Acetoanaerobium sticklandii: one gene and its partner. The protein of the gene in region 1 interacts with the protein of each later gene in a pairwise test. Links are inferred from orthologs where the notes say so. Each region holds a gene or a part of one and is shown in the gene's direction. Other genes may lie near its edges.

What was found.
Region 2: the proteins of rbsB (region 1) and ileS interact in binary tests that used the Escherichia coli proteins (3 or more experiments, as listed by UniProt). The link is inferred for Acetoanaerobium sticklandii from one-to-one orthologs.

Annotation. Positions count from the first base shown.
Region 1 is NC_014614.1:2,528,449-2,545,457, reverse strand. Bases 2,645-5,512 are described here. They hold rbsB (ribose ABC transporter substrate-binding protein RbsB), read left to right. Parts: upstream 2,645-3,550; coding sequence 3,551-4,474; downstream 4,475-5,512. Other genes in these bases: CLOST_RS12190 (glutaredoxin domain-containing protein), read right to left, coding at 5,412-5,512; CLOST_RS12195 (pyridoxamine kinase), read right to left, coding at 4,553-5,380; rbsC (ribose ABC transporter permease), read left to right, coding at 2,645-3,527. In the rest of the region: rbsK (ribokinase), read left to right, coding at 1-695; rbsD (D-ribose pyranase), read left to right, coding at 692-1,102; CLOST_RS13955 (sugar ABC transporter ATP-binding protein), read left to right, coding at 1,104-2,591; more of rbsC, read left to right, coding at 2,595-2,644; more of CLOST_RS12190, read right to left, coding at 5,513-5,675; CLOST_RS12175 (hypothetical protein), read left to right, coding at 6,986-8,326; CLOST_RS12170 (MerR family transcriptional regulator), read right to left, coding at 8,494-9,222; CLOST_RS12165 (DegV family protein), read right to left, coding at 9,291-10,121; CLOST_RS12160 (pyridoxamine 5'-phosphate oxidase family protein), read left to right, coding at 10,314-10,778; murI (glutamate racemase), read left to right, coding at 10,785-11,603; CLOST_RS12150 (GNAT family N-acetyltransferase), read right to left, coding at 11,624-12,073; CLOST_RS12145 (NAD(P)-dependent malic enzyme), read left to right, coding at 12,317-13,477; CLOST_RS12140 (biotin transporter BioY), read right to left, coding at 13,474-14,040; CLOST_RS12135 (GDYXXLXY domain-containing protein), read right to left, coding at 14,290-14,844; CLOST_RS12130 (DUF2157 domain-containing protein), read right to left, coding at 14,834-15,922; thrB (homoserine kinase), read right to left, coding at 15,996-16,892; thrC (threonine synthase), read right to left, coding at 16,892-17,009. UniProt on the Escherichia coli protein: Part of the ABC transporter complex RbsABC involved in ribose import. Binds ribose. Also serves as the primary chemoreceptor for chemotaxis.
Region 2 is NC_014614.1:1,991,363-2,005,548, reverse strand. What follows is about bases 1,926-5,532. They hold ileS (isoleucine--tRNA ligase), read left to right. Parts: upstream 1,926-2,227; coding sequence 2,228-5,332; downstream 5,333-5,532. Other genes in these bases: CLOST_RS09475 (MATE family efflux transporter), read right to left, coding at 5,529-5,532. Also shown: CLOST_RS09500 (cell division protein SepF), read left to right, coding at 1-287; CLOST_RS09495 (YggT family protein), read left to right, coding at 305-577; CLOST_RS09490 (YlmH family RNA-binding protein), read left to right, coding at 589-1,374; CLOST_RS09485 (DivIVA domain-containing protein), read left to right, coding at 1,385-1,837; more of CLOST_RS09475, read right to left, coding at 5,533-6,860; CLOST_RS09470 (arsenate reductase ArsC), read left to right, coding at 6,977-7,384; CLOST_RS09465 (5'-methylthioadenosine/adenosylhomocysteine nucleosidase), read left to right, coding at 7,516-8,208; trpS (tryptophan--tRNA ligase), read left to right, coding at 8,210-9,229; lspA (signal peptidase II), read left to right, coding at 9,247-9,699; CLOST_RS09450 (RluA family pseudouridine synthase), read left to right, coding at 9,696-10,616; bifunctional pyr operon transcriptional regulator/uracil phosphoribosyltransferase PyrR, read left to right, coding at 10,689-11,222; CLOST_RS09440 (uracil-xanthine permease family protein), read left to right, coding at 11,317-12,564; CLOST_RS09435 (LysR family transcriptional regulator), read right to left, coding at 12,737-13,582; CLOST_RS09430 (YeiH family protein), read left to right, coding at 13,722-14,186. UniProt on the Escherichia coli protein: Catalyzes the attachment of isoleucine to tRNA(Ile). As IleRS can inadvertently accommodate and process structurally similar amino acids such as valine, to avoid such errors it has two additional distinct tRNA(Ile)-dependent editing activities.

The DNA of each region.
Region 1 (17,009 bases):
GTCAGCTTCTAGACAACCTAAAGCAAATGGGCGTTACGGATAAAGTGATGAAAACGGACAAAGCACCTACAGGGACAGCCCTTATTATGGTAAATGAGTCAGCAGACAATTCAATAGTGGTAATAGCAGGAGCAAATGGTCTTTTAAAGCCAGATATGATTAAGCCATCTTGGTTTGATGATATAGATATTGTAGTGCTTCAGCTAGAGATACCTCTTGATACTGTAGCGGAAATAATAAAGCAAGCTAAAGCAAGAAATATATACACTGTACTTAACCCGTCTCCAGCTACTCATTTAGATGAAGACTTGCTAAAAGATGTAGATTTGCTAGTTGTAAATGAAACAGAGTTTGAATCTCTTTCAGGTATAGAATTTGAAGCTGAAGAATCACTTGATAAGGGCTATGAGAAGCTAAAAGTTAAAGAACTAGTGGTTACTCTTGGGACTAAAGGTTCCTGGTATTATGATAAAGCTTCTAAATACTATGTGCCAGCTCTTAAGGTTGATGCAATAGACACCACAGCGGCAGGGGACAGCTATATGGGAGCTCTTGTATGCGAGATATCAAAGGGAATTCCTATAAGTCAAGCTATGGAATTTGCAACAAAGGTTGCAGCCTATACAGTTACAAAATTAGGAGCTCAGAGTTCACTGCCTACACTAGAGGATTTAAAGGAAAGGGGTCTAATATGATAAGAGGTAGATTACTAAACTCAGAAATAATTTCTGTACTGGCAGCTATGGGACATACAGATCAATTAGTTATTGCAGATGCAGGGCTTCCTATTCCTGCTACTGTAAAGAGAATAGATTTGGCACTAGAAAAAGGATTACCTTCCTTTGATGCTACACTAGCTCTTATAGCTTCGAACATGGTGATGGAAAAAGTGATTTTGGCTGAGGAAATAAAAGAGAATAACCCTGAAATGCTTAAAAAAATAAAAGAAATTCTAAGCGATAAAAAAATAGAGCTAGAGTTTGTGTCACATGAGTATTTTAAAAAGCTCAGCTCTAGCAGTAAGGCAATAGTAAGAACAGGAGAATGTACCCCTTATGCAAACATTATCCTACAATCTGGAGTGAATTTTGAAGGTGAATAACATGAGAGAAGTAATACTGAGAATGGAAAATATAACAAAGGAATTTCCTGGGGTAAAGGCTTTGGATAATGTAAATCTAAATGTCTACAAGGGAAAGGTTATGGCACTTCTGGGTGAAAATGGAGCAGGAAAATCTACTCTAATGAAGATTTTATCAGGAGTCTATAAAAAAACTTCAGGAGAGCTTTATTATAATAATGCTCCTTTAGAAGTAGCAAACCCAAAGGATGCCATGCAAAAAGGTATAGCTATAATTCACCAAGAGCTTAACTTGATAGAGGAAATGTCTGTTGCAGAAAATATATTTATGGGAAGATATCCATCAAGTGGAGGAAGAATATCATGGAAGAATCTTCATGATGAATCCAAAAGGCTCTTAGAAAAGCTAGGCATGGATATTAATCCCAAAACCAAAGTTGGTTCACTGAGCATAGGACAAAAGCAGATGGTTGAAATAGCCAAAGCTCTATCTTTCGATGCACAAATAATAATTATGGACGAGCCAACAGATGCACTTACAGATTCTGAGGCAGAAAGTTTGTTCAAAGTTATAAAAGAACTAGTTAGTGAAGGTAAGAGCGTAGTTTATATTTCACATCGTCTTCCTGAGATATTTCAGATTTGTGATGATATTACTATTTTGAGAGATGGACAGTTTATAGATGAGATGCCAGTATCTGAGATGGATGAAACCATCCTCATTGAAAAAATGGTAGGAAGAAAGCTAGAAGAACAATATCCATATATAGCTCCACTGAGCGATGAAACCTTGATGGAAGTTAAAAATATTAAAAATGAATTTGTATCTGATATTAGCTTTGTAGTTAAAAAAGGTGAAATATTAGGTGTTGCAGGCCTTATGGGGGCAGGCAGAACTGAGCTTGCAAAATCCATATATGGAAGCATCAAATGTGAAATAAAAGATATTATGCTAGATGGGGTCAAGTTTGAAGCCAAAAACGAAAAACAGGCACTACGCCAAGGCATAGTGTATGTTTCTGAGGATAGAAAAAAAGAAGGGCTAGTTTTAGGCATGTCAGTTGCAAAGAATGTTACTATTTCATCTCTAGGACGCTTTTCAAAAGGTCAGCTTATAAACAAGAAGCAAGAAAAAGAAAGTGTACTTCACTATAAGGATGCTATGAGAATAAAAACTCCATCCTTAGACCAGAGCGTAAAGCTACTCAGCGGAGGAAACCAGCAGAAAGTATCTATTGCGAAATCTCTATCAACTCAGCCGAAGATACTTATTATGGATGAGCCTACTAGGGGAGTAGATGTAGGAGCAAAAAAAGAAATTTATGAACTCATGAATGAATTTAAAAGAAATGGACTGGGAATCCTTATGATTTCTTCTGAGATACCTGAGCTACTGGGTGTGTGCGATAGAATTATAGTCATGAGCGAAGGTAAAATTGCTGGGGTACTCAGCAGAGACAAAGCTAACTCTAATGAAATTATGAGACTAGCTATAGGAGCAGGAGTGTGATTTATGAAAAAAATAGATATATCTAAGTTTCAGTCCTTGATTGGGCTTATAGTGTTTTCAGTTATAGTGGCATTTATAAATAGCAGATTTATGACAACTTCGAATATACTCAACATTCTAAGACAAACCTCAATTAATGCTGTTATTGCAACAGGTATGACCTTTGTAATACTAACAGGAGGAATAGATTTATCAGTAGGCTCGATTTTAGGATTTTCTGGAGCAGTTGCAGCTATGATGCTAGCAAGTGGAGTAGACTCTCTTATAGCAATACCCACAGCTCTAGTTGTTGGCTTAATAGCAGGAGGTTTAAATGGAGTGCTTATATCTAAAGGAAAGCTACAGCCATTTATAGTAACCCTTGCAACCATGACCATGTTACGTGGAGCTACATTGGTATTTACTGATGGAAAGCCAATAGGCACAGGTTTTGAAGCAAATTCCAAGCTATTTGCTTGGTTTGGAAATGGGTATGTGCTTGGCATACCAGTTCCTATAATAGTAATCATTGTAACTTTTTTAGTAGCTTTATTTGTTTTGACTCAGACGAAAATTGGAAGATACGTATATGCCCTAGGTGGTAATGAAGAAGCAACTAAGCTATCAGGAATAAGTACAGACAAAGTTAAGATATTTGTATATGCAATAAGTGGTATGATGGCAGCTCTTGCAGGAATCATAATAACATCAAGACTATCTTCGGCTCAGCCTACAGCAGGAAGCGGATATGAGCTAGATGCTATTGCAGCAGTAGTACTAGGTGGTACTTCATTAGCTGGAGGAACTGGAACTATTGTTGGAACAATGATAGGAGCACTTATTATAGGGGTCTTAAACAATGCGTTAAACTTAATGGATGTAAGCTCGTATTTCCAAATGCTTGCTAAAGGGTCCGTTATTTTACTCGCAGTGTTGTTAGATAGAAAAAACAAATAGTATATTTTAAGAGGAGGGTAACAATGAAAAAGTTAGTTTTATCATTTGTGTTACTGGCAGCTTTAGTTTTTAACCTTACAGCTTGCCAAAGTCAGCCTGCAGCAACAGAGGAACCAGCTGCAGAAGAAGCAGCAGGAGCAGCAAAAATTGGTTTGGTAGTATCTACTCTTAACAATCCTTTCTTTGTTTCATTAAAAGAAGGAGCAGAGCAAAAAGCTAAGGATATGGGTATGGAGCTTGTAGTGCTTGATTCTCAAAATGACCCAGCGCAAGAACTTGCTAACGTTGAAGATTTATTAACTCAAGGCGTTTCTCTTATCTTAATCAACCCGACAGACTCAGATGCTGTAGGAAATGCTATAATCGCAGCAAACAACAAAAATATTCCTGTAGTAACACTTGACCGTGGAGCTAATCAAGGCGAAGTTGTATCACATATCGCTTCTGATAACGTAGCAGGTGGAGTTATGGCTGGAGAGCACATAGTTTCACTTCTTGGTGGAAAAGGTAAAGTAGTAGAATTAGAAGGAATCGCAGGAACTTCTGCAGCTAGAGACCGTGGACAAGGCTTTAACGATGCTATAGCGGGAACTGAAATCGAAGTAGTTGCTAAGCAAGTTGCTGATTTTGACAGAACTCAAGGTCTATCAGTTATGGAAAACATCCTTCAAGCTCAACCAGAAATAGATGCAGTTTTTGCTCACAATGATGAAATGGCATTAGGAGCTCAAAAAGCAATCGAAGCATCTGGAAGAGAGATAATCATTGTTGGATTTGATGCTACAGACGATGCTGTTGAAGCTGTCAAAGAAGGTAAAATGAGTGCTACAGTAGCTCAGCAGCCTTCATTAATCGGAGAGCTAGGCGTTGAAACTGCTAAGAAAATATTAGATGGTGAAAGCGTAGAAGACTTTGTTCCAGTTGATTTACAACTAGTAACAGAATAATTTATACTTTCTAATGCATTGTTAAGACACCTTAAATACAAAAAATGACAGGAAGCTATCCTGTCATTTTTTTGCGATTTATAAAATACTGTCTAAATCTTTTTCTATAAATATTCCTTTGAACTTATCTTGGCTATCTATATTCTTTTCTATCAGCCTAGCTACTATATCCATTGCTTTTTTAACGCTTAGTTCCAATGAGGTTTCTTTTAAAAGTTCTCCTATCATTACAGCAGAAAATATATCGCCAGTTCCAGGGAATCTCACTGGAATATAGTCATAAGAGAGATAAAAGTAAGATTTTGATTTGTCATCATAGCCACAAACAAAGTGATTGTTTGAATCTTTTTCAATAATACTTGTTATTACTACAGACTTTGAACCTTGAGATACAAGCTTATCGATTAAAGCATTAATCTCAGATTTTGTTAAGCTGGATTTATCTGTAAATAAACCTGCTATAAAAGCTGCTTCTGTGTAGTTTGGAATCAAAATATCAGCGTAGCTAGAGAGCTCTTTCATATGAACAACAGTTTCGTTAGTTATTCCATTGTAGAGCTTTCCATCATCACCCATAATAGGATCAACGACAACAAGAAGATTAGGGTTGTTTTGTGACTTAATATAGTTAGTTATTATATCTACTTGCTTACTAGATAGAATAAATCCAGTAGAGATACAGTCAAATTGAAATCCTAATTCATTCCAAACTGTAATGGTATTTTCCATATAAGAAGTAGTATCTAGAATTTCAAACTTCCCATAATCAAGAGTATTGGACACCAGTGCAGTAGGAAGATTATAAAGACTATAACCCATCTTAGACAATATAGGGAGCATAGCTGAAAGTGCTACCTTACCATAGCCGGGCAAGTCATTAATAAGTAGAATATTTTTGCTTTTCATCTTTTTCTCCTTGAGCTTACATGAAATTTTCTTATACTAATGACTCTATAGAAGGCTTTTCAAAATAAAGTGCTTCTCCATCATTTATATTTACGCAAGGAATTCCAACCAGGCCTTTAGCTTTTATCTCAGAAAATTCTTCCCTTGTATCTCTGAGCTTTAGAAAGGTTTTTAGATAGAACATATTTTCAGTGATATCAAGGTATATAAAATCTATATTATTTTCCTTTAAATAATCCTGCATAGGCTGACAATCTGGGCAATGCTTACTTCCAAATACAATAATTTTCTTCATGATTTCCTCCTGAATTTAGTATTTTTTCTATTATCACATAAAAATTTCTCTTTAACAAGCAAGGGTAAATTTTATAAAAAGAGAATAATTTACTGAAAATGTATAGATTACAAAAAAGAAAATATTATAAAAAAGTATTGAGTTTTATAGAATTATGGATTAAAATTAAGTATAGATAAATTTTATAACAATTATAGATTTTACTTATTGAAGTTAAGACAATTTTTCATAAATAAAATAGAAATTGCTTACGTTAATGACCTGAAGTCAGCATCACGTATTAATAAATGTTTTTCAATAATAAGCTCATAATTTTAATTATATATTTATAAAGGGAGAAGGAGGGATTAGATGCCTGAACAATTTAAAGCAGGATGCCAGCGTCCAGCGGTTAAGAAAAATGTACCTAAAGAAGAAAGCCCAGAAAATACAGTACTTATTCAAAAGGAGGAGAAACAATCTATGATTAAAGTAGGAAAACCAGCACCAGATTTTAGTGCACCAGCATATTATAAAGGTCAGTTTGCAAATGTAGATTTATCTGAATATAAAGGAAAGTGGTTAGTGCTATGCTTTTATCCAGGAGACTTTACATTTGTCTGAGCTACAGAAGTTTCAGCAGTTGCTGAAAAGTATGATGAGCTTCAAGGTTTAGGAGTAGAAGTTCTTTCTATCAGTGTTGATAGTGTTTTTGTACACAAAGTATGGAATGACCAAGAACTATCTAAAATGGTTAATAAAGACATTCCTTTCCCAATGCTATCTGACCAAGATGGAACCATAGGAAAACTTTATGGAATCTATGATGAAGATGCTGGAGTAGAAACAAGAGGAAGATTTTTAATTGATCCAGATGGCATAGTGCAAGCTTTTGAGGTTGTAACTCCGCCAGTTGGAAGAAACGTATCGGAACTGATAAGACAAGTAAAAGCATTCCAACATGTTAGAAATAGTGGTGGAACAGAAGTTACTCCATCAGGATGGAAACCAGGAAAGAAAACTCTTAAGCCAGGGCCAGACCTAGTAGGAAATGTTTGGAAAGAGTGGAAGGTTCAGGAAGCTTTCGAAGATTAAACATAGAATATAAATGTTAAAAATAAGATTATTGACTTGTAAAAATCTCATTTCTATCAACATGGAAATGAGATTTTTTGTTGTTAATAAAGTAAGATTGCCAATAACTTTTATGAATCTTCAATCATTTTAATATCTAGCTTTATAATCAATTTATCCTTTGTTTTAATTTTGTAATTTATTACCAAATAATCTAAACTATACTTAAAGATATATGAATCTAAAGGGGGATAAATATGAGAAAAATCTTTAATAAAAAGTCAATAATAACTGTTTTTTTAACGATGGCTGTGCTTACTACATCTGTATATGCATTAGATAAAAATGAAGCCTTTAAGGATTTGTTTGATAATAAAAGCCAGTATTTGGATGAAAGCAGTACACATCCTCAGCACAGTGCTCAGCTAAATGGTATAAAAGTCACCTTAGTTTCAATGGCTGGAGATGAAAAAAATGCCTATTTTGTAATTGATTTTGAAAATACAAATGGGAGAGAGTTTAAAGGAAACAATATAGCCTTTGAACAATTTCAAATAAAAATAAATAGACCTAAATTCGTTTGGTTTAATCAAAATATTGGAGTAGAAAATAGTGGAAGCGGTATGTCGTGGAGAGTTGTTAACAGTGAGGATGAGGATTTTGGGAAAAAACCTCGTTTATTTGTAGTAATGTCAGAAAATGACAAAATTGCTGGTGAAACTGGAGAAATAGTAATCGAAAATATAATAGAAGAACTAAATCCAGTATCTTTAGATAATCTATCTAAAAGCAAGCTAGATTTATATAAGCTATATACTGAGAGCACTGCAAATTACAAGCAGACTATAGTCGACAACTCAGAGGAAATAAAATGGGCTAATGAAAATAAAGAGGATATGTACCAGACAGAATATGCGAATAACATACCTAGCCATAAGCTTCAGCCACGAGGTCTAGATAGGCAGATGTTTGAGGATTTGGATGGAGTATTTATAGATAATATTGATTTTGTAGATGGAAAGCTCCATATCGTGACAAGGTTTATTAATCAAAGACAATCCTTCGGACCGACCTTATCACCAAAAGTACAGAGTAAAGACTCGAGTCAGACTGATATAAATCCTATCTACAATATTTTTGAAAGTGCTTCGAATCAAGATAGCTCTTATGGTTATTATGTATATGATATTTCTACGCCAGAAGAGCTAAAACAGTATGATTTATCGGGCTGGTATTCTAAAGAGCTAAACAAAACTCAAGGAGTATGGAAGATACCATTTAATGCAAATTATAAAGTTACAAACAAGAAAATTAAGCTTGATGAAAAAATTAAAATAGATGATGAAGAATCTATAGTTGAATCTGTTTTTATTTCTCCTATATCTATTGAGCTTAATCTGAACGGTAAAAATCCTAATAATGGATATGTAAATTTAAAGGTTTTTGACAAGTCAGGAAGCGAGATTTTTTTAAGTGGCGGATCAAATATGTCTAGCAAAACAAAAGCTACCTATGTGTGGACGTTTATGGAGCCAGTGGATATAAACGCTATAAATAAAATCGTAATAGAGGGTAATGAAATAATGCTAAAAAATTAATTCTCTCAGTTAGATTTTAGATTTTTAAATTTTTGAATCTAAAATTCTACTTCAAAAAAATTAAAGGGTAGCTATATAGCTGCCCTTTAATAATTATGCTTAATCAATATCATTTAAATTTCAAAGCTTTCTGTCACAATTAACAATCTTTTATTTCATTAATAGGTTTATTTTTTCTTATGAGAATAAATTTTCATAGCATCTCTCATAAAAAGTGCAAGACCATCTCCAAATTTATCGATATTTTTTGTGAACCTCTCATCAGCCACATACATTTCGCCTAGTCCTTCGAAAGCCTCTAGTGAGTATGAACCCATATCATTGAGAAAATAAAACCACTTCTCTATTGCAGCTTGAGCTTCGTTTGACTCTGGAGGAAGCTGTCTTAGAGATGCTAGATTTCTATATATAGCGTTCATTTTCTCGCTTAGCTCTGCTTCGTTACCTTTAATTTTGGCTTTTGAGCCATCTACTGCTTTATCGCCCCATTTTTCCCTAGCTTCCTTTTCGTACAAATCGCCTTGAGAAAAATCAAAGCCCTCGAATTTTTCTTTATCTGTCATTGCTATCTCTCCTTTTTGATATCTAATAGTTTTATCAATTGTTTCTACTAGCTTACTTATATGAGCTTGTTTATCAAGCAACATTTTTTTGTGAGCAAGCAAGGCTTTTTCCTTATTAAAACTAGGATCTGAAATAATATTTTTTATTTCTTTAAGGGAAAAACCTAATTCTTTAAAAAACAATATCTGCTGGAGGCAGTCGATATCTTTATCAGAATATATTCTGTAGCCGGCTTCAGTTTTTTCAGGACATAAAAGTCCTATACTGTCATAATGATGAAGTGTGCGCACACTTATACCTACAAGCTCAGACAATTCTTTTATTTTAAGCACTATATCGCCTCCTTGATTTCACTATAAAGGATAACGTAAGGTGAGAGTCAAGTATATTTATTATAAAATTAAAAGGATATTGTGATGCCGCCTTCATTCGTGTAAAGACTGCTAAGCCCAGCCATAGGGACTATAAATACTTTTTTGAAAGGGTAGCGTGATTCTATTTCTTTCTTTAGATATTCTGCTTTTTCACTGGCATAACAATGTGATATTCCCAGAATTTTATCTTCAAAATTGTCGCCCATTTCTCCGATTAATTCTACAAGTCTACGAAGAGATTTTTTCTCACTTCTCACATTTTCGATGAGCTCAACTTCGCCTTCAGGACTAGAGCATAGTATAGGACGGATATTTAGGACATTTGCAATCATACCTTTTAGCTTAGATACCCTGCCGTTTTTTATCATAGTATCAAGACTTCCTAGCTGGAATATATATTTCATGTTTTCGATATAATGTTCAGTTTTTTCTACTATATCTGATTCTGTAAGCTTCATATCGATAAGCTCTTTTAGCTTAACGGCTATCATAGTTTCTTTCACTGACGAGCCTTTTGAGTTAAAAATATGTACAAAGCTGTTTTCAGTTTCTTCTTGGAATAATTCTTTTGCTTTCATTGCAGAATTGTAAGTCCCACTTAGAGCGGCTGTCATAGTTACTACAAATACAGATTTAGCTTCACCAAAGGCATCAATAAAATCCTGAGGGGAAGGGCAAGCAGATTGAGCTGCTTTATCGTGAGCTTTTATAGCTCTCATCATTTCATCAAGGTTTAGGGTTTCGTCGTCCCTAAAATTTTTTTCTCCTACTCTTATGGTAAGCGGAACTAAAGTGACATCGAGCTCTTTTTTTAGCTCAGCGGTTAAATCACAACTACTATCTGCAACTATTTTCATTTTTACCTCACTTAATATTATTATGGTTACCTAGACTAGGACTATTTTCTTAGTCTATAATAGAAATTTTACATAATATAGTATCGACTGGTCAAGCTATTTATTTAGATAGATATGCGAAATTCTTTGAATTCATCATTAGACCATGTATAATATAATATAGTGATTTGAAAAAAGAAAGAGGTGTGAATTATGCAAAGAGAAATGAGAAGAAGTGATAGACAGCTAGCTATAGAGGAAGCGAAAGAAATTTTGACAAAAGCTGAATATGGAAGCCTTGCTACCATAGGGGAAGATGGATATCCATATGTAGTACCAGTAAGCTATGCTTTTGAGGACTCGAGCATCTATATTCATGGGGCTACCGAGGGACATAAATTAGATAATATAAATTTTTCTTCAAAAGTTTCATTTTGCGTAGTTGGAGATACGAATGTACTGCCTTCAAAATTTTCAACCGAATATGAGAGCGTAATAGTATTTGGAAGAGCTAGCATAATTGAGCAAGAGGAAAAGCTACATGCTCTTGAGTGCCTGATAAAAAAATATTCACCTGATTTTATGGATTCAGGGATGAAATATATAGCCAATGATAAGCATAAGACAACTGTAGTAAAAATAGATATAGAAAAAATTACTGGAAAAGCTAGAAGGTAGATGAAAATGAGCAATAAGGAAGAGAGATATAAAATTGGTTTTTTTGATTCTGGGATAGGTGGACTTACGGTGCTTCACAAAGCTCTTGAAATGATGCCTCTTGAAGACTATATATATTATGCAGATACTGAAAATCAACCCTATGGAATTAAAACTAAAGCTGAGGTAAGAGAGCTTGTTTTTAAAGCTATGGATTTTATAGTAAGCAAGAATGTCAAGGCTATAGTAGTTGCTTGCAATACGGCTACTAGCGTAGCAATAGAGGATTTAAGAAAAAAGTATGATATTCCTATAATAGGTATGGAGCCTGCAGTAAAACCAGCAGTCAGGTATACTGATATAGAAAACAAAAAGGTGCTTGTTACAGCTACTAAGCTCACTTTAAAGGAAGAAAAGCTGCATAATCTCATAAGTGCTTTAGATAGCGAAAGTATAGTGGATTTACTGGAGCTTCAAGAATTGGTTCAGTTTGCGGAAAGACTTGATTTTGATGAGACAAGAATAACTAAATATCTTGAGAATCAGTTTAAGGAGATTGATTTAAAGGATTACCAGACATTGGTTTTAGGGTGCACTCACTTTATATTTTTTAAGGATATGATACAAAAGCTTGTGACCAAAGAAATAAGTATAATAGATGGCAACGAAGGGACAATAAGGCATCTTCAAAATATTCTTAGAACTAAAAAAAGTCTCAATCAAGGCAGTGGCAAGGTTGAATTTTATAATTCAGGAGTTATTGCTAAAGAAGGCAAGGATTTAGAAAGATACCAAATATTATTTAGAAGATTAGAGGAAATTGAAAAACTAAGCCTAGGGTATTAGCCTATGCTTAGTTTTTTGTATTATCTATAATTATTTAAAAAAACTTTTTTTAGGTTAATTTGGTGTCTGTCGCCACTATAGCCACAAGAGTGATAAAATGACCTTGAATCTACTTTTGTTTCACCTGATATCAATCTAACACCTGCGGCACTTGTGTCCATAGCCCAAAGCTCTACAGCATTAATTAATTGCTTTGCTACACCAGTATGCTGATATTTAGATGAAACAGCTAAAGCGACTATATTTTTCATAGGAGGCTCAAGTAGTGAATCATAATCATTTGCATGAACATAACCCACAATATCTTCATCTATAGTAGCAACAAATAGTTTGTGCTTAGGGTCTGAAAGAATTTTTCCTAAAGCCATTTTTGTTTGTGAAAGAGGAGTCTCTAATCCCATTTCAGTTCTATTTAAAAGAGTTATATGTTCGAAATCTGAGAAGATGCCTTCTCGAATAGATAAGTTCATGATAGTTTCTCCTTTTACTTTATTTCACATATAATATAATTATAAATCTAATAAGTATAAAAGTTAATGGGTACAAACTATCATAATAAACATATGTAATCATAATGAAATATTTGTGTTAAAATATAAAAAGCTTAAGTCTATTATTTCAAAATAAATTTTTTATGACACACTTTATAATAAAACCGTTTTAATTCGAATAAACATTTGAGAGGGGATATAACGTTGAAGGACTATAACAAAATGGCACTAGAGCTACATGAAAAGAGCAAAGGGAAGATAAGTATAGCAAGCAAGGTGAAGCTTGAATCTAGGGATGATTTGAGTACGGCTTATACACCTGGAGTTGCTGAGCCATGTAGAAAAATAAATCAAAACAAATCAGATGTTTACAAATATACTTCAAAGGGAAATCTTGTAGCAGTTGTTACGGATGGAACAGCAGTGCTTGGTCTTGGAGATATCGGTCCTGAGGCAGGGCTACCTGTTATGGAAGGCAAGGCAATACTTTTCAAAGCCTTTGCAGATGTAGATGCTTTTCCTATTTGCCTTAGCTCTACAGACACTGAGGAGATAATTAAAGCAGTAAAAATGATAGCTCCAACATTTGGAGGAATAAATCTAGAGGATATTTCTGCACCTAGATGTATAGAAATAGAGGAAAGACTGAGAAAAGAACTAGATATACCAGTATTTCATGATGATCAGCATGGAACGGCTATAGTAGTGTGCGCAGGGCTAATCAATGCGCTAAAGCTAGTAAATAAATCCATGAGTGAGCTTAAAATAGCAATAAATGGAGCAGGAGCGGCAGGAAGTGCTATAGTAAAGATGCTACTTAGTTTAGGAGCTACAAATATAATTATTTGTGATACAAAAGGAATATTACATAAAAATGTGGATACAAGAGGAAACTTCTTAAAAGATGAGCTATGCAAGATAACTAACCCTCATCAGATTACAGGGACTTTAGAAGATGCAATGAAGGATGCGGATGTATTTATAGGAGTATCTGCGGCAGATATGGTAAATGAACCTATGGTTAAATCTATGGCAAAGGATTCGATTATATTTGCAATGGCAAACCCAGTTCCAGAAATTATGCCTAATATTGCGATATCAGCAGGAGCTAAAGTAGTAGGAACTGGCCGCTCAGATTTTGCCAACCAAATTAATAATGTACTTGCATTTCCAGGGATTTTTAGAGGTGCTCTAGATGTGAGAGCAAGTGATATTAATGAAGAGATGAAAATAGCAGCAGCCTATGCCATAGCTGATATAATACCTGAAGATAAGCTAAGTCCTGAATATGTAATTCCGGACGCTCTTGATAAAGAGGTAGCAAAACAGGTAGCAAAAGCTGTAGCAGAGGCTGCAATAAAGACTGGTGTAGCTAGAATCTAGCTAAGTATAAGTGATGATTTTATAAGAGATTTTTTAACTGAATATGCAACAGAAGAACCCAAAGCAATTTTGATTATATCGGCAAGTATGAATGGGGTAACTCCTCCTAATAAACCTTGGATTAAAGAAAGCTTAGCAACTAGCATAAGCTGAATTACCCCAAAGGTATAGATAACGAGAAGTCCTGCTACCATACTAAAAAGTATAGTCAGATACTCAGCCTTTGGGTTTTGTTGTTTTGATGCAAAGATTTCAATTAGCCATCCTATGACAAAGGCACTCGCCATAAAACCAAATATGTATCCACCTGTAGGTCCAAGTAGTACAGAAAAACCAGCTTTGCCACCTGCAAATACAGGAAGGCCAACAGCACCTAAAAGCGTATAAACAGCTTGCGAATAAAATCCAAGTCTTTTCCCTAGAACAGCACTAGACATAGTAACTGCAAGAAGCTGTAGAGTTATAGGGACTGGAGTAAAAGGAAGCGGAATAGATACAATAGATAGTATGCAAGTGATTGCTGCAAATAACGATACCAACACTAATTCTCTGACATTTTTCATAGTAGTCTCCTTTAAACAATAAAATTTTAATAAATATAATAGCATCTAAATAATTCTGCTTTAATTATAAGAGATTAACAATACATAGTCAACCTATAAAATTAATAGGTTTACAATTAAATTAAGAAGAAGTACTTTACATAAAGTATTTTGATTTTACTAGAGTACTTACTAAAAAACTCTCAAAATAGATAAGTAATTTAGATTACAATATCAATTTTGAGAGTATATTTTAAAATATCATTCATTCTATTTTTCTTCTATCCTTGAAATATCTTTCAGTGTATAGAAAGGTCCTTGTTTCTTAATTTCTACAACTAGGCTACCTTGTCTTGATAAATTCTCAAGCTCAGTTCCAGTTCCCTCGGGCACATAAAATCTATTTAATCCGATGCTCAGTCTTGCCTTCTTAGCATATTCATCTATATAGAAAAGCTTTGCTTTAATATAATTTGAACCACTAGGTCTATCAGGGACAAGGGATATGGCCTTAAGAGGATTAGAATCTTCTTCATATATTAGATATCCAGCATCGTCGTGTATTTTATAATAGATATTTCCAGATTCATTTACCTTTTCATACATAGATTTGTCAACTAAATCCATATCGAGATTTTCAATTTCATATTGCAAATTTACATAATCTCCTCTAAACAAATCAACTGGGTCGTAAGGAACAGTTTCAAGATATAAGGATTTTCCATAATTTTCAGCAACTAGATGAATAGAGCCAAATCCTATTAATATCAAAAATAAAAGTCCAAGAGCAAGGAGTTTCTTTTTATCTAATTTTTTAATAGTCATCTTTAGATACCCCCTCTCTGCGCTGCTTTTCAAACCAGAAGCCAAAAGCTCCTAAGATTAAGCCAGCAACTATAAAAACGAGGGACTTAGATGCAAATTTTAAAGTAAGGTCAAAATAATATCTAAGAATAACACTGCATATTAGTAGGATGGAGTAAATTTTGCCTTTTTTGAGCCAATATAACAAAAGTAAACTGTAGAAAAATGCAAAGCCTAGAGCTATCATTTCATCGTTTGGCTTTAAAAGATAATAGGTCGAATCTATAGTTAAAAATATTCCAGAAACTAAAATTACAAGTACTCCGATTGAATTAATTACAGCTACAGCATATGGTTTGATGTCTTTAAGATATACCATGATTAAGCCTAATATAAAGAAGCTTGCTAATATTAAATGTTCATCTACTTCTAAGACTATGTTTAGCGTCATCAAGAAGCCAAGCGCTGATATAACAAAAGCTAAGCTAGATAGAAAATTTTCGCCGTGAGCATAATTTAGTTTGTGGTATAAAGCGAAATATATACCAAAGAGTAAAATCAAAGCAAAAATAGGCATATCATAGGTTACTAAAAATGAAAATATAAGCATTTGAGATGCAACTAGTATAACCAAATCTTTGTAGACTATAGCTATAGGAAGTATAGCAAGTCCCCAAATTAGAAGCTCAGCCGTACTTTGAAAAGTTAAGTTGAATATCTGCTGAATTAAAAATATTCCTCCTCCAAATATAAGAATGCTCAAATATAGTAAGCTTCTGGAGGTTTTAGGATAGCTCTCTTCAGTTGCAAGTGAAGCAAAGCTAGATAAAGCTAGAAAAATTAGTACTAAAATAAATTTAAACCATGCAGTTAAATCTTCCCAGTTACTAGCGATAAACGTTAAAATACCTAGTCCAATCAGCACTGAGGCTATACTTAAGATAACTCTAGTAAAGCTATAGGGTGAATGAGCTTCATACATAGCTAGAGAGCTTTGAACCTGAGATTCAGTTAGTATTTGCTTATTATTCAAATATTTAAGCTCAGATGATAAAAAATTGTAGTGGGATTTTGATAGCTTGCGTTTTTCAGTGTCCATAGTTTCACCTTCTTCCTCATTAAAATGATACCTCGTTTAGGAGAATTTGAAACCTATTAAACTGAAATTTGATTTAAATCTTAGAAAGAACTACTCCAGTTCTATCAACATTTAGTAATTCTACTCTAAATAAAGGATCAATAGCTTTTAACTTTTCCTCTATTACAAGCTTTCTGTCTTGGCAATCATCTAAAAATACTCCCATTAGTGTAGAGCCTGAACCACTCATGAATTCTCCGATTGCACCGTTTTCTTTGAAAAGCTCAAATACATAAGTAGCATCTTTTAAAAGAGGCAAGCGATAAGGCTGATGAATCCTGTCACCAAAAGCCGTTCTAAGCAGATGATAATCCTTTAAGTTAAAGGCATTAATCATCATAGAAGCTCTAGACACATTCTGGATGCAATCTGCTCTTGTGTAGTCTTTAGGTAGAACTTCTCTGCTTTGCTTGGTTTCAGTTTTGTAAGGAGGAATAACAGCCATAAATTTCACTCTATCTTCTATAGGAACATGAGTAGTGTAGGGCTTTCCTTCATCCATTACAGAAATAGTCATACCACCTAGAAAGCAAGGAACTACATTATCTGGATGTCCCTCTATTACCCAGGCTTTGTAAGCCAGTAAATCCTTGTCAAAGTCTTTTCCCATAAGAGCATAGGCAAGAGTTAGTCCAGCTACTATAGCAGCGGAACTGCTACCTAGTCCTCTTACCATTGGTATATTACATTTTCTAGCTATAACCTTTACATTTGGGATAGGAAAATCATGCTCCTTAAATACATCTATCATACTTGTATAAATGAAGTTTTCTTTTTCAGGAACTTCCTCTTCCTCGCATTCCCAAATGAAATGAAGTGGTTTATCTGATTCATAAACCTCTACTTCGTTGTACAAATCCAGAGCTATCCCTATGCAGTCAAAGCCTGGCCCCATATTTGCACTTGTTGCAGGTACTTTTACTTTAAACATTATTTATTCCCCCTTAAAATATAATCCTCGATTACCTTGTAATCAGATTTTAAGGTGGCGTATTCATAAGGGTTGTCTAGTATGATGTCACTGTCCTTTAGACCATTTCCAGTTAAT
Region 2 (14,186 bases), 540 kb from region 1 along the record:
ATCAGCAGCAGATGAAGGTCATAGTTTATGAACCAACATCATATGATGATGCACCTACTATAGTTAATAGCTTAAAAACTAGAAATGCTGTAGTTGTAAATCTTGAAAATATCCATGATCCAGAAGTTTCAAAAACTATTTTCCATTTCTTAAATGGAGCTATTTATGCTATGGATGGAGATATTAGAAAGATATCAAAAGCTATATTTGTTCTTGCTCCTTCGAATATCGATATCGATGGAAACATTAAAAAAGAGCTTGAAAGTAAAGGTCTATTTAGATGGTAGACAAAAGGAGATTTTAGATGTGGGCAATTAGGACAGCTGTTAATTATTTTTTTGAAATCGTACAACTATTGGTGCTAATAAGAGTAATATTGTCATGGGTTCCAAATGTAAATATGTATTCTAAGCCAGTGAAATTTATTTATAATATCACTGAGCCTATAATGGAGCCAGTTAGAGAATTTACTGCAAGATACATAAATCTTGGACCAATAGATATTTCACCTATAATTGTCTTGTTCCTTCTAAGTTTTGTTAGAAATGTAGTTTTAAGATTATTGTTTATTTTATAAGTGAGAGTTAAATGGATAAAGAAAAGCTAACTTCTTTTATAAAAAATGTTGAACTAAAAAAAACTATAATTAAAAATCTTTCTAAGGCTGAAGGGGTCATTGACAATTATGACATTAGAAATACTGACTTTATGAACCCTTTTGAAAAAAAGAACTTCATATCGATTCTTAAGGGACTAGATTCTATAGGGTTTAGAGAGTGTAGTCCTTCAGCTATGCCCGAAAGGAGTATAATTCAGATATTTCCAGAATATATAGCAGAGGAATCTTTAGAAAAACCCTATGATATTATAAAAATAAGCGGAAATTTTAAATTTAATAAGCTCAGCCATAGAGACTATTTAGGGGCATTATTAGCTCTAGGGATAAAAAGGGAAAAGCTAGGAGATATTCACGTTCATGAAGCCTGCGCTTATATAATAGCAGACAAAAATGTAAGCCACTATATAATGTTTAACCTAACTTCTATAAATAAGGCTTCAATAACAGCCAAAATAATAGATGAAGACGATTTTGAAGAATCTATACCAAATTATCAAGAAAAAATTATCACCACTTCTTCGAGAAGAGCTGATGCTGTAGTTTCTGAAATTTTCAATCTTTCTAGGGCCAAAATTCAAGAATATATATTAAAAGAAAGATTGTATGTGGATTTTGAGCTATTTACTACAAATTCAAGAGAAATTAAGGACGGCTCTTTGATATCACTTAAAGGATATGGAAGAGCTATTTTTGATGAAGTTATATCTGAAACTAAAAAAGGCAGAATGAGGGCTAGGGTAAAAAAAGTACTTTAGGAGGATATATATGATTACACCACTTGATATAGAAAACAAAGAATTTAAAAAAGGCTTAAGAGGATATAACGAAAATGAAGTTGATAGTTATTTAGATGAAATCAAAAAAGAATATGAGAATCTTTATAGAGAAAATATAGAACTTAAAGATAAGTTAAATGCACTGACGGAGCAGATTAAAAGATATAAAACCATAGAGGAGACTTTAAAGGAAACTCTCATTGTAGCTCAGCAGACTGCTGAGGAAGTAAATGCAAGTGCTCAGAGAAAATCATCGCTTATAATTGATGAGGCTTATCATCAAGCGAAGAAAATTGTAGAACAGGCAAACAACGATGTTATTCAAATTAAAAAGGATTACGAAAACATCAGAAAAGAATTTGTAGTATTTAAAGGAAAATTTAAATCCTTGCTAGAAGATGGAATTTCAAGTATTGAAGAGACATTCAAAGATATAGAATAAATTCTTGCGTTTTTTAGCAATATAGTATAAAATAATCACTAAATATGAATACAAAAAGGCTATGATTAGGAGAGTAACTGATATAAATATTTCAGAGAGTAGAGGAAGAGGTGGGAACTCTACATAGGATTATCAGTGAAAATCACCTAGGAGCTAAAAAATCGAAAATAAGAATTCTTTATTTAGTAGATTTTTTCATCTTGCACGTGTTAAGTGCATTTGAGAGGTTCTGGTTATATGCCATGAACAACTAGGGTGGTACCGCGGAATTATTCGTCCCTGCATTTTTGCAGGGATTTTTTTGTGCAGATAATATAAGTGTATTTTATAAGCTTATTGTGGAAATAATAAGGGTTTACATTTTGAATATGATTTGAAGGGAGATATATTATGAAGTTTGAGAATTTGAATAATGCTGCAGTAAAAGATAATGAACAAAGTTTAACGGCATTTTGGAATGAAATTGACTTGCTAAAAAAGAGTGTAGAGGCTAGAGAGGATTCTCCGTCTTTTGTATTTTACGAAGGACCTCCAACTGCAAATGGGAAGCCAGGAATCCACCACGTTTTAGCTAGGACACTTAAAGATTCTGTATGTAGATATAAGACTATGAGCGGATATCAGGTTAAGAGAAAAGCAGGATGGGACACTCATGGACTACCTGTTGAGATTGAAGTAGAAAAAAAATTAAGCCTTGGCTCAAAGCAAGAGATTGAGGAATATGGAATTAAAGAATTCAATGAGGCTTGTAGAAAATCTGTATTTGAGTATGAAAGTTTGTGGAGACAGATGACAGAAAGAATGGGTTATCTTATCGATATGGATAATCCATATATCACTCTGGATAACAATTATATAGAATCTGTATGGTGGATTTTAGATAAATTCCATAAAGAAGGCTATATCTATGAAGGGCATAAAATTCTTCCATATTGCTCTCGTTGTGGGACAGGACTTGCTTCACACGAGGTTGCTCAAGGCTACAAAGAAGTTAAAACAAATACTTTGATTGCTAAATTCAAAAGAAAAGATGCAGAAAATGAATATTTCCTTGCATGGACAACTACACCTTGGACTCTAGCATCAAACGTAGCACTTGCAGTATCGCCAACAGAAGTTTATGTAAAAGTAAAGCAAGAAGATGAAATATACTATCTTTCAAAAACACTTGCACCAAAGGTATTAAAAGGTGAATATACTGTTTTAGAGGAAATCCTAGGAAAAGACCTTGAGTATATTGAGTACGAGCAACTTATGCCATTTGTAAAGCCTGACAAAAAAGCTTTCTTTGTTGTGCTTGGCGATTATGTTACAACAGAAGATGGTACAGGTATAGTTCATACAGCTCCTGCATTTGGTGAAGATGACTACAATGTTGGAAGAAAATATGGTCTTCCAGTGGTTCAGCCAGTAGGCGAAGATGGAAAGTATATAGGTACTATCTGGGATGGCAGATTTGTAATGGAAGAAGGCTTGGATGTAGATATTATCAAGTGGCTAGCTGCAGAAAACAAGCTTTACAGTAAAGAAAAAATGGACCACAATTATCCTCACTGCTGGAGATGCCAGACACCACTTCTATATTATGCAAAGCCAAGCTATTATATAGAAATGACAAAACTAAAAGACCAGCTAGTAAGCAATAACAATACAGTTAACTGGTTCCCAGATTATGTAGGAGAAAAGAGATTTGGAAACTGGTTAGAAAATGTAAACGACTGGGCGATATCACGTTCTAGATACTGGGGAACTCCACTTAACATCTGGACTTGCAGTTGTGGACATAAAGAGTCAATAGGCTCAATTAGTGAATTAGTAGAAAAGTCAATAGAGCCAATAGATGAGTCAATTGAACTTCATAGACCATACGTAGATGATATTCATATAAATTGCCCTAAATGTAATGAAAAAATGACTAGAGTTAAAGATGTTATAGATTGCTGGTTTGATTCAGGCTCAATGCCTTTTGCACAGCATCATTATCCTTTTGAGAACAAGGAAAATTTTGATGAGTTATTCCCAGCTGATTTTATTTGTGAAGGAATAGACCAAACTAGAGGATGGTTCTACTCTCTTATTGCTATATCTACATTTGTAATGGGAAAATCACCATACAAAAATGTACTAGTAAATGACCTTATACTAGATAAAGATGGCAAGAAAATGAGTAAATCAAGAGGAAACACTGTAGATCCGTTTGAAATGTTTGATAAGTATGGAGCGGACGTTTTAAGATGGTACCTACTTTATGTGTCTCCTGCATGGACTCCTACTAAGTTTGATGTGGATGCACTTAAAGAAGTTCAAAGCAAGTTCTTTGGGACAATTAAAAATGTATATAACTTCTTCTCATTATATGCAAACACAGACAATATAGACCCTAAGGAGTTTTTCATACCTTACAATGAAAGACCTGAGCTAGATAGATGGATACTTTCAAAATACAATAACCTAAAGAAATATGTGGAAGTTGAGCTTGATAGATATGACATGACAAAAACTGTTAGAGCAATTCAAGATTTTGTCAATGAAGATTTATCAAACTGGTACATCAGAAGAAGCAGAAGACGTTTCTGGGATACTGAGCTTACTTTAGATAAAAAATCTGTTTACAATACAACCTTTGAGGTTTTAGTTGGAATAGCTCAGATGGTTGCACCGTTTTCACCATTTTTATCTGAAGAGCTTTATAGAAAGCTAACTGGAGAATTATCTGTTCATATAAGCCACTACCCAAGATGTAACGATGAGCTTATAGATGAAAAGCTAGAGCATAAGATGGACCTTGTTAAAAACCTTGTTACACTAGGAAGAGCATCTAGAGAAGCCGCTAAAATCAAAGTTCGTCAGCCTATAGGAAAAGCATATATAGATGCATCTTATGAAGCTATAATGAAAGATTTGCTTCCGCTTATAGAAGAAGAGCTAAATGTTAAAGAGGTTATTTTCTCTAAAGATATCAATCAATATATGAATTTCAGCTTAAAGCCTAACTTTACAACATTAGGAAAAGCTCTAGGACCTAAGCTTAAGGAATTTTCAAGTAAGCTTTCAGCACTAGATGCTCCAGAAGCAGTAAATAAGCTTCAAAATGGAGACTCAATTGCTTTTGACTTAGCAGGAGAAAGCTTTACATTTACTAAAGACGATGTGCTTATAAATGTATCTCCTAAAGAAGGCTTTGACGTTGCTACAGAAAACAACTTATTTATAGTTCTTGATACTAATCTAACTCCAGAGCTTATAAATGAAGGCTTTGCTAGAGAATTTATATCAAAAATCCAACAAATGAGAAAAGCTCAAGATTTAGAAATGATGGATAAGATAAAAGTTTACTTTACTTCCACAGAAGAAGTTGCAAAGGCTATAGAGATTCACACTGATTACATCAAGGATGAAACTTTAGCTGTAGAAATAGTAAAAGGTGAAACAGGCAATATGCAAGAAGATGTAATTAATGGACATGATGCTAAAATTGCTGTTGAAAAACAATAATTATAAAGAAATATAGATTTGTTATAGATATAGGTTTACTTTATTGTCCATTTGGTATTAAAAAGGATTCAAACATCAAAGTTTGAATCCTTTTTTAAATAAAAAAGTTTAAGTTTTCTATGGTAATTATGATATTGCTATAATGAAATGTTCATATTAATTTATATTAGACAATAGTATATTTATTAAGCTATACCTATAAATTTGATTTAAGATAATAAAGCTCTTTTGATATAAAAAAGATTGCTACAGATGAAGCTATAAAATCAGATATAACATTGCTTATAAATACTCCTTGGATACCCCAAAAACGTGGGAGTATAAATAAAAGTGGAATAAGTATCATTCCGTATCTAAGCAAAGATAAAATGCTAGCTTTTTTAGGTTTGCTTACAGCTTGAAAATATTGAGAACTTACTGTATGAAGGCCTATAAGTGGAAGCATAAATAAATATAGCTTCATAGAATAATTTGTAAGCTTTAGAAGTTCTTTATCAGATGTAAAAATACCTGACAATAGAGAAGGATAAAACTGAATTATGGCAAATATACTAATTGATATAATAAATGATGAACCTAGAGTTAAAATAAGAGTTTCTCTCACCCTGTCATATCTTTTTGCTCCAAAATTATATCCGTTTATGGGTTGAGCACCCTGTATTATTCCTACTACAACCATATGATAGAAACTGTATATTGCCTGAACTATTGTCATTGCTGCCAAGTATAAATCATTTCCATACTCAACTACTGACCTATTAAAAATAATATTTACAAATGTAGCGAATATCTGCATATAAAAAGAAGGGGCGCCATTTTCTATGATTTCCTTAAAAAAAGATTTTTCTACGGGCATTGCAAATTTTAAGTTGATTGGAAAATTCTTTGATTTTGCAAATAGCCAAAATACAAGGACAGTAACATAAGTTTGTGAGATTACTGTAGCTAGGGCGGCTCCCTTTATACCCATATTAAAAGTAAAGATAAAAAGCGGATCTAAAATTATATTAAGTAAAGCACTTGAAACTACTATTTTCATTGATACAGAAGCTTTGCCGATTGCTCTTAGAGAGTTATTGAGACAAAAACCTGGAAGTCCAAAAATTGAACCTATAACCATTATAAAAATATAGTCTTTTGCATAAGGATAAACATCACTTGAAACCTTTAAAATATTTAGTATAGGATTCATAAAAACAATTATAATCACAGAAAAAATAGCCATGGCAATCATGATATATTTATATGCTTGATGTAGGATTACTTCCGCTTCGTGAGGTTTTTTCTCTCCGAGCTTAATAGAAATAAGGGTAGAAGAACCTATACCTATTAATAATACAAAAGCCATTTGAAGTATCTGAATTGGCATAGTTATACCAACACCTGAAAGTGCAAGGGGGCTTATTTTTTCTACAAATATTCTATCAACTATATTATAAACAGCAGAAATAAGCATGCTGGTTATAGCAGGAAGAGATAGCTGGAAAAGTAAGGCAGGTATTTTTTTTGATTCTAAGTCTTGATTCATGGTATCCTCCAGTATGGATTCTTATTTAATACAAAGTCACTTTACATTATATCAAAATCTATCTATACTATATACAAGAATATAAATCGATTTTTATCGATATGAAGGAGGCTCTTATGAAGTATAAATTAGCATTTGTTTGTGTTCACAATTCGTGTAGAAGCCAAATGGCAGAAGGCTGGGCAAAGGAATTAGGCTCTGATATTTTTGAAGTGTACTCAGCTGGAACACAGGAGTATCATGAAGTAAAGCCACTAGCCGTAGAAGTGATGAAAGAAGCTGGGGTAGATATAGGTAGTCATAAACCCAAACTGCTATCAGACATACCTTATGAATTAGACATATTAATTACTATGGGTTGCAATGTAGTTTGTCCTTTTGTACCGAATAAGTTTATGCAGGATTGGGGACTTGATGACCCTTCAGGAGGACCTATCGATGGCTATAGGACGACTAGAGATATTATAAAGCAAAAAGTAGAGGAACTAATAGAAAAAGTAAAATCCAAGGAAATTCAATTATAATTATCTTTGCTCGATTTTGCTGGGAATTTTAGAGTATTTTATCCAAAGAATTTAATTTTATGATATACTTTGAAGGATTAATATACTTATAATAGAAAGTAAATCATAAATGTAAATTTTAGGAGGCTTGTATGAATAAGTTTGGCATAATAGGAGCAATGGAAGAAGAAATAACTCTAGTGAAAGAGCTCATGAATGATATAAGAGTTTCAGAAGTAGCTGGACTTACATTCTATATGGGGAGAATCAATGACACTGATTTAGTCGTGGTTCGTTCAGGCATTGGAAAAGTAAATGCGGCTATGTGCACTCAAATACTTATAGATAGATTTGAAGTTAAGGCTATTATAAATATAGGAGTAGCTGGAGCTATAGCTGATGATTTAGAAATAGGAGATATAGTATTATCGACGAAGCTTATTGAGCATGACTTTGATGTTACTGCTTTTGGACATAAAAAAGGTGTGATTCCGAGAATGGATTCGAGCATATTTATAGCTGATGATAAGCTAATAGATATGGCATCTGTTGCGGCAAAGGATTTAAAGGATGTATATGTAAAAAAAGGCATAGTAGTTTCGGGAGACGTGTTTGTTTCTTCTTCTGAGCTTAAAGATGCTCTTCAAGCAGAATTTAATGCAGACTGCGCAGAAATGGAAGGAGCAGCAATAGCTCATGTTTGTATGCTTAATAAAATGCCATTTTTAGTAATAAGAGCTATGAGTGATAAAGCAAACGGTGAGGCACCAAGTAATTTCGATGAGTTTGTATTTGAATCAGCAAAGAATTCAAAAAAACTTATACTCAATATGCTAACTAAGTAGAATGGAGGGATTACAATTGGATAAAAAAACTATATTTAGCGGCATGCAGCCATCTGGAAAACTAACTCTTGGAAATTATCTAGGAGCTATGAAAAATTGGGTAGCATTACAAGATGAATATAATTGTTATTACTGCGTTGTAGACCTTCATGCCATAACAGTTCCACAAGTTCCAAAGGATTTGAGAAAAACGACTTTAGATGTGCTAGCTCAGTACATTGCAAGTGGAATTGATCCTGAGAAAAACACTTTATTTATTCAATCTCATGTGCCTGAGCATGCTGAGCTTTCATGGGTGTTAAATACTATGACCTATATGGGCGAGTTAAATAGAATGACTCAGTTCAAAGAAAAATCTCAGAAAAAAGCTGAGAATTTAAACGCAGGTTTATTTACCTACCCTGTACTTATGGCTGCGGATATACTACTATATTCAACTGACCTAGTTCCTGTTGGTGAGGACCAAAAACAGCACTTAGAGCTTGCAAGAGACTTGTCACAGAGATTCAACTCAAGATACAGCGATACCTTTATAGTTCCAGAAGGTTTTATACCTAAAGAGGGAGCTAGAATAATGAGTCTTCAGGAGCCGAGCCAAAAAATGTCAAAATCAGATGAGAATCCTAATGCTACGATTCTCATGTTAGATTCAGCCGATGCTATCACAAACAAAATAAAAAGAGCTGTAACTGATTCTATAGGGATTGTTGCGTATAACGATGAGCAAAAAGGGATAAAGAATCTCATTAACATATATTCAACCTTCACAGGGGAGTCTACGGAAGCTATAGTAAGTAAATACGAGGGTAAAGGCTATGGTGACTTTAAGCGAGAGACAGCAGAAGTAATAGTTGAGGGACTAAGACCTGTAAGAGAAAAATACGAATATCTTATGGAGAATAAAGACTATCTAGAGGAAATTTATGCAAAAGGTGCGGCAAAGGCACATAATAAGGCTAGAAAAACTTTAGATAAGGTTTATAGAAAAGTAGGATTTGTTCAAGCTAAAAGATTTGAATAGGTGAAAGGAAAAAGTAGATGTACTTTACATTAATTAGCATTCTAATAATAATAGACCAAGCTATAAAATGGATTTCTAGAACAAAGCTCACAAAATTTGAATCATATCCTGTAATTGATGGTTTTTTTCATTTTACCTATGTAGAAAACAGAGGAGCAGCTTTTGGAATGCTTCAAAATAAAACATGGTTTTTTGTTTTAATAACATTGGTAGTTGTAGGCTACATGATTTATTTTACTAAAAAAAATAAAAATATAGATAAAAAGCTAACCTTTGTTTTAAGCATAATAACTGCTGGGGCTATAGGAAATCTAATTGACAGAATATGGCTTGGATTTGTAGTTGATATGTTTGATTTTAGAGGTATTTGGCAGTTTGTATTCAATTTTGCTGATATTTGCGTTGTAGTCGGTGGGATATTGCTCATTTTTTTAATTATTAAGGACAAAGAAATTTTGGAGAAAATATGATAGAAGAAAAAAAATATTTTATAGTGGATGAGGAAGAAGAGGACTTAAGACTAGATGTGTTTATCTCATCTGCGCTTAGTGATTTATCTAGAACCTATATCCAGTCGCTCATAAAAGATAAAAAAGTTACGGTGAATGATAAGATAGAAAAATCGAGCTACAAGGTTGCTCAATTAGATAACATTTGCATTTTAATTCCTCCAGCAAAAGAGCTAGTTATCGAAGCAGAGGATATTCCTATAGAAATTTTATATGAAGATGAAGATTTAGCTGTTGTATATAAGGAAAGAGGAATGGTAGTTCATCCTGGAGCTGGAAATGCAAATCATACCCTTGTAAATGCTCTTATGTATCATTTCAAAGGACAGCTTTCGTCTATAAATGGAATAATTCGCCCTGGAATAGTACATAGGATTGACAAGGATACATCTGGACTACTTATGATTGCTAAAAGTGATATAGCTCATAGAGGACTAAGTGAGCAGCTTAAGGAGCACACAGTTCAAAGAACGTATACCTTTATATGTCATGGCAATATAAAGGCAGATGAATTTACAATAGATGCACCAATAGGAAGAAATCCAAGAGACAGAATGAAAATGGCTGTAGTCAGCGATGGCAAGCATGCGGTTACTCATATAACAAAAATAAAGTCTAACGAAAACTATTCGTATGCTATGGCAAATTTAGAAACAGGACGAACTCATCAGATTAGAGTGCATATGGCAAGTAAAGGGCTTCCACTTGTTGGGGACACCCTATATGGTCCTCATAACTCTAAGTTTAAAGCCCAAGGACAGCTTCTTCATGCTAAGACTCTTGGCTTTGTTCATCCAGTAACTGGTGAGTTTATGTTATTTGAAAAAGAAGAGCCAGAAATTTTTAAATCATTTTTGCAAAGATTTTTACTTGATTAAACTGTAGTAAAAAGGTATAATCATTAGAGAATTTAATGGAGGCTTCAAAAAATCCATTAAAGGAGGGATAAGATGCAAGAAAAAGCTCTTATTATGGATGACAAGGCTATGGATAGAGCAATAACTAGAATTGGCCATGAAATTATTGAAAAAAACAAAGGTGTAGATGAGGTAGCTCTAGTAGGAATTAAAACTAGAGGAGTCCCACTTGCCAAGAGAATTGCAAAAAAAATAGAACAAATTGAAGGTAAAAAAGTCACTGTTGGCGAGCTTGATATTTCACTTTATAGAGATGATTTATCTGAAAAAGCTGATCAAGCTGTCGTAAAGGAATCCAATTTGGGATTTGATGTGACAAAAAAAATCATTGTATTAGTAGATGATGTGCTATATACAGGAAGAACTGTAAGAGCAGCACTTGATGCTATTATGGATGTTGGAAGACCTCTTACTATTCAGCTAGCTGTGTTAATCGATAGAGGCCATAGAGAGCTACCGATAAGAGCAGATTATGTAGGAAAGAATGTCCCTACATCAAAGCTAGAGGTTATTAAAGTCAGCATTGAAGATGTTGATGGCAAAAACTATGTTTCAATAAATGAGTAATATAATGTTAACCTTTTAAATCAGTCCAGGGAGGCTGAAAAGGGGAGAAAATATAGTCTTTCTCCTCGCACGTAATCATAAGGAGGAAAAGATAATGTCAGAAAAAGCTATTAATGTTTCAGAAGTTAACACTCAATCAGTAAGTACAGCATTTAATCAATTAAAAAGAATAATACTTGCAGCTCAGCATCTTATTGCTATGTTTGGCGCTACTGTTTTAGTACCAATATTAACAGGAATGAACAGCTCGGTTGCACTTGTATGTGCCGGTATTGGAACCCTTATTTTTCATTTATGTACAAAGGGTAAAGTGCCGGTATTTTTAGGTTCAAGTTTTGCTTTTATACCTGTTATTATATCAGTTGGCGAAATATATGGAGATTTAGCATATGCTCAAGGTGGAATAATGGTTGCAGGGATGATGTATGTACTTATGTCTCTAATCGTAGCAGCTATAGGAGTAGATAAAGTTAAAAGCTTTTTTCCATCTCAAGTTATAGGGCCGATGATAGTAGTTATAGGTTTAAATCTAGTACCAGTAGCATTTTCAATGGCATCAAGTAATTTCATATTAGCTGGAATTACACTTGCAACTGCACTTTTAATTACATTTTTCGGTAAGGGATTTTTTAAGCAACTTGCTATTATTACAGCGGTATTTGTAGGATATTTATTATCTTGGCAGATGGGAGTTTTAGATACAAGTTCTATTACAAGTGCAGGATGGTTCGGTATGCCAGCATTTACAATGCCTAAATTTGATATAGGAGCTATATCGATAATTGCACCAGTTGTATTAGCGGTGTTTATGGAGCATATAGGAGACATTACAACTAATGGAACAGTGGTTGGAAAAAACTTCATGGAAGATCCAGGGCTAAACAGAACTTTAATTGGTGATGGACTGGCTACAATGGTTGCTGGATTTTTAGGAGGACCTGCAAATACTACTTATGGAGAAAACACAGGAGTACTTGCAATAACTAAAAACTACGACCCTTCTATACTTAGAATTACAGCTGTTATAGCAATAGTTTTAGGTACTATAGGAAAAGTAGGAGGCTTCCTTCAAAGTATTCCTACCTCAGTAATGGGTGGAATATCACTTATGTTATTTAGTATGATTTCACTTATTGGTGTTAGAACAATAAGAGATAGTAAGATTAAAATGGATATAAAGAATATTATAATAATGGTTGTTATTTTGATAATAGGTCTAGGTGGGAATGTTGGAATCAATATTGCAATCCCTGTAACTGAGCAAGTTAGTATAGCAGGACTTAGCTTAGCGGCTTTAGTTGGAGTAATTCTTAATAAAATAATATATAGTGTAGCGAAATAGTAAATCATTTAGAGTTATAAACAAAACTAAAAACTATATTAAATAAATTTTAATAGTATAAATAATCAACTATAAAATACCTCCAAATTAGAGAGTCTAATTATTATACTTTCTGCTGGGAGGTATTTTATTAGTTTTTGGAATAAAAATTGTGTGTAAATAGCTCTGTTTATCATTCGAAATAGGATATATATTTATTAGCATCAGTATTTTTAAGATACACAAAATTAAATTCTCTTGTTATATGATTATTTTTTATTTTGAAGGTCATAAGATTAGAATCGCTTTTTGCAACAGCATTATAAACAAATGAAATTCCAGCTTCGTAAATAACAAGCTTTTTTATAACCTCAAAGCTGCTGATACAAGTTGTAGTTTTAAATGAATCAAGAGAATGATTATTGTTTATTAAGATTTGTTCTAGAATTGCTCTAGTGCCAGAACCTTCTTCTCTAATTATAAGATTCTCATCAAATAATGATTCGATAGGTACTTCTTTGCCTGCAAAGGAATGGTTTTTAGCACAGATTCCTATAAAGGCTTCTTCTCTTAGCAGTTTATATTCGTAGTGAGCCTTGTCAAAAAAACCCTCTATTAAAGCCAATGAAATTTTTTTGTGATTTAAAGCATCAAGTAAATTGCTAGTATTATCAACATAAAGAGACAAATCAATATCTTTAGTATTTAATAGCTCTATAATGTTATCTGTTATTACATAATCTCCAATTGTTTTTGTAGCGCCTATGCGTATAGCTTGCTTGATTTTCTTAGAAAGCTGGTTTTTTATAGTAGCTTGGTTATAGTCAGCAGATCTTAAATAAGCTTCAAATAATACTCCCTCAGGAGTTTTGGATAATTTTCTTGAGCTGTATTTAAAAAAATTACATCCGTAATAGTTTTCCAGAAACTTAATATGTTGAGTCACAGCAGGCTGAGTCATATTAAGCTCCTCGGCAGTAATCCTATAATTCATAACATCGCAGAGCTTTAAAAATGTATATATTCTGCTATCTAACACAAAACCACCTCATAATAAAAAATTATTGATTAATAAAATATAATAATTAGAATTTATCATAAAACAATGATAATATCAATTCATAGAATACCATACTTATTAAGGCAATAATATATTATAGAAATGGAGTGACCTCAAGATGAGCAAAAAAATATTGGACTTATTACCAGGATTGGCTTTAGCAGTTGTTATTGCAATAGTAGCTAGATTTTTAGAAAATCTGCTTCCTATTCATTTGATAGGGGCGTCAGTAATAGCTTTATTTATAGGAATGCTTATAAATCACTACTATAAGTCAGATAAATTAAAGCCAGGGCTAAAATTTACATCTAAAAAAATATTAAAATTTGCAATTGTACTTTTAGGAGCATCACTTAGCATTAAAACAGTACTCACAATAGGAAAATTATCACTTACAGTTATGATATTTACTCTTTTGACCTGCTTTGGTGGAGGCTATATTATTGGAAAGCTTTTAAAGCTTAATTGGAAGCTGTCTAATCTTATTTCTGCTGGGACTGGAATATGTGGAGGGTCAGCAATAGCAGCTATTGCCCCAGTAATAGAAGCGGATGACAACGATATAGCTTATGCAATTTCAGCA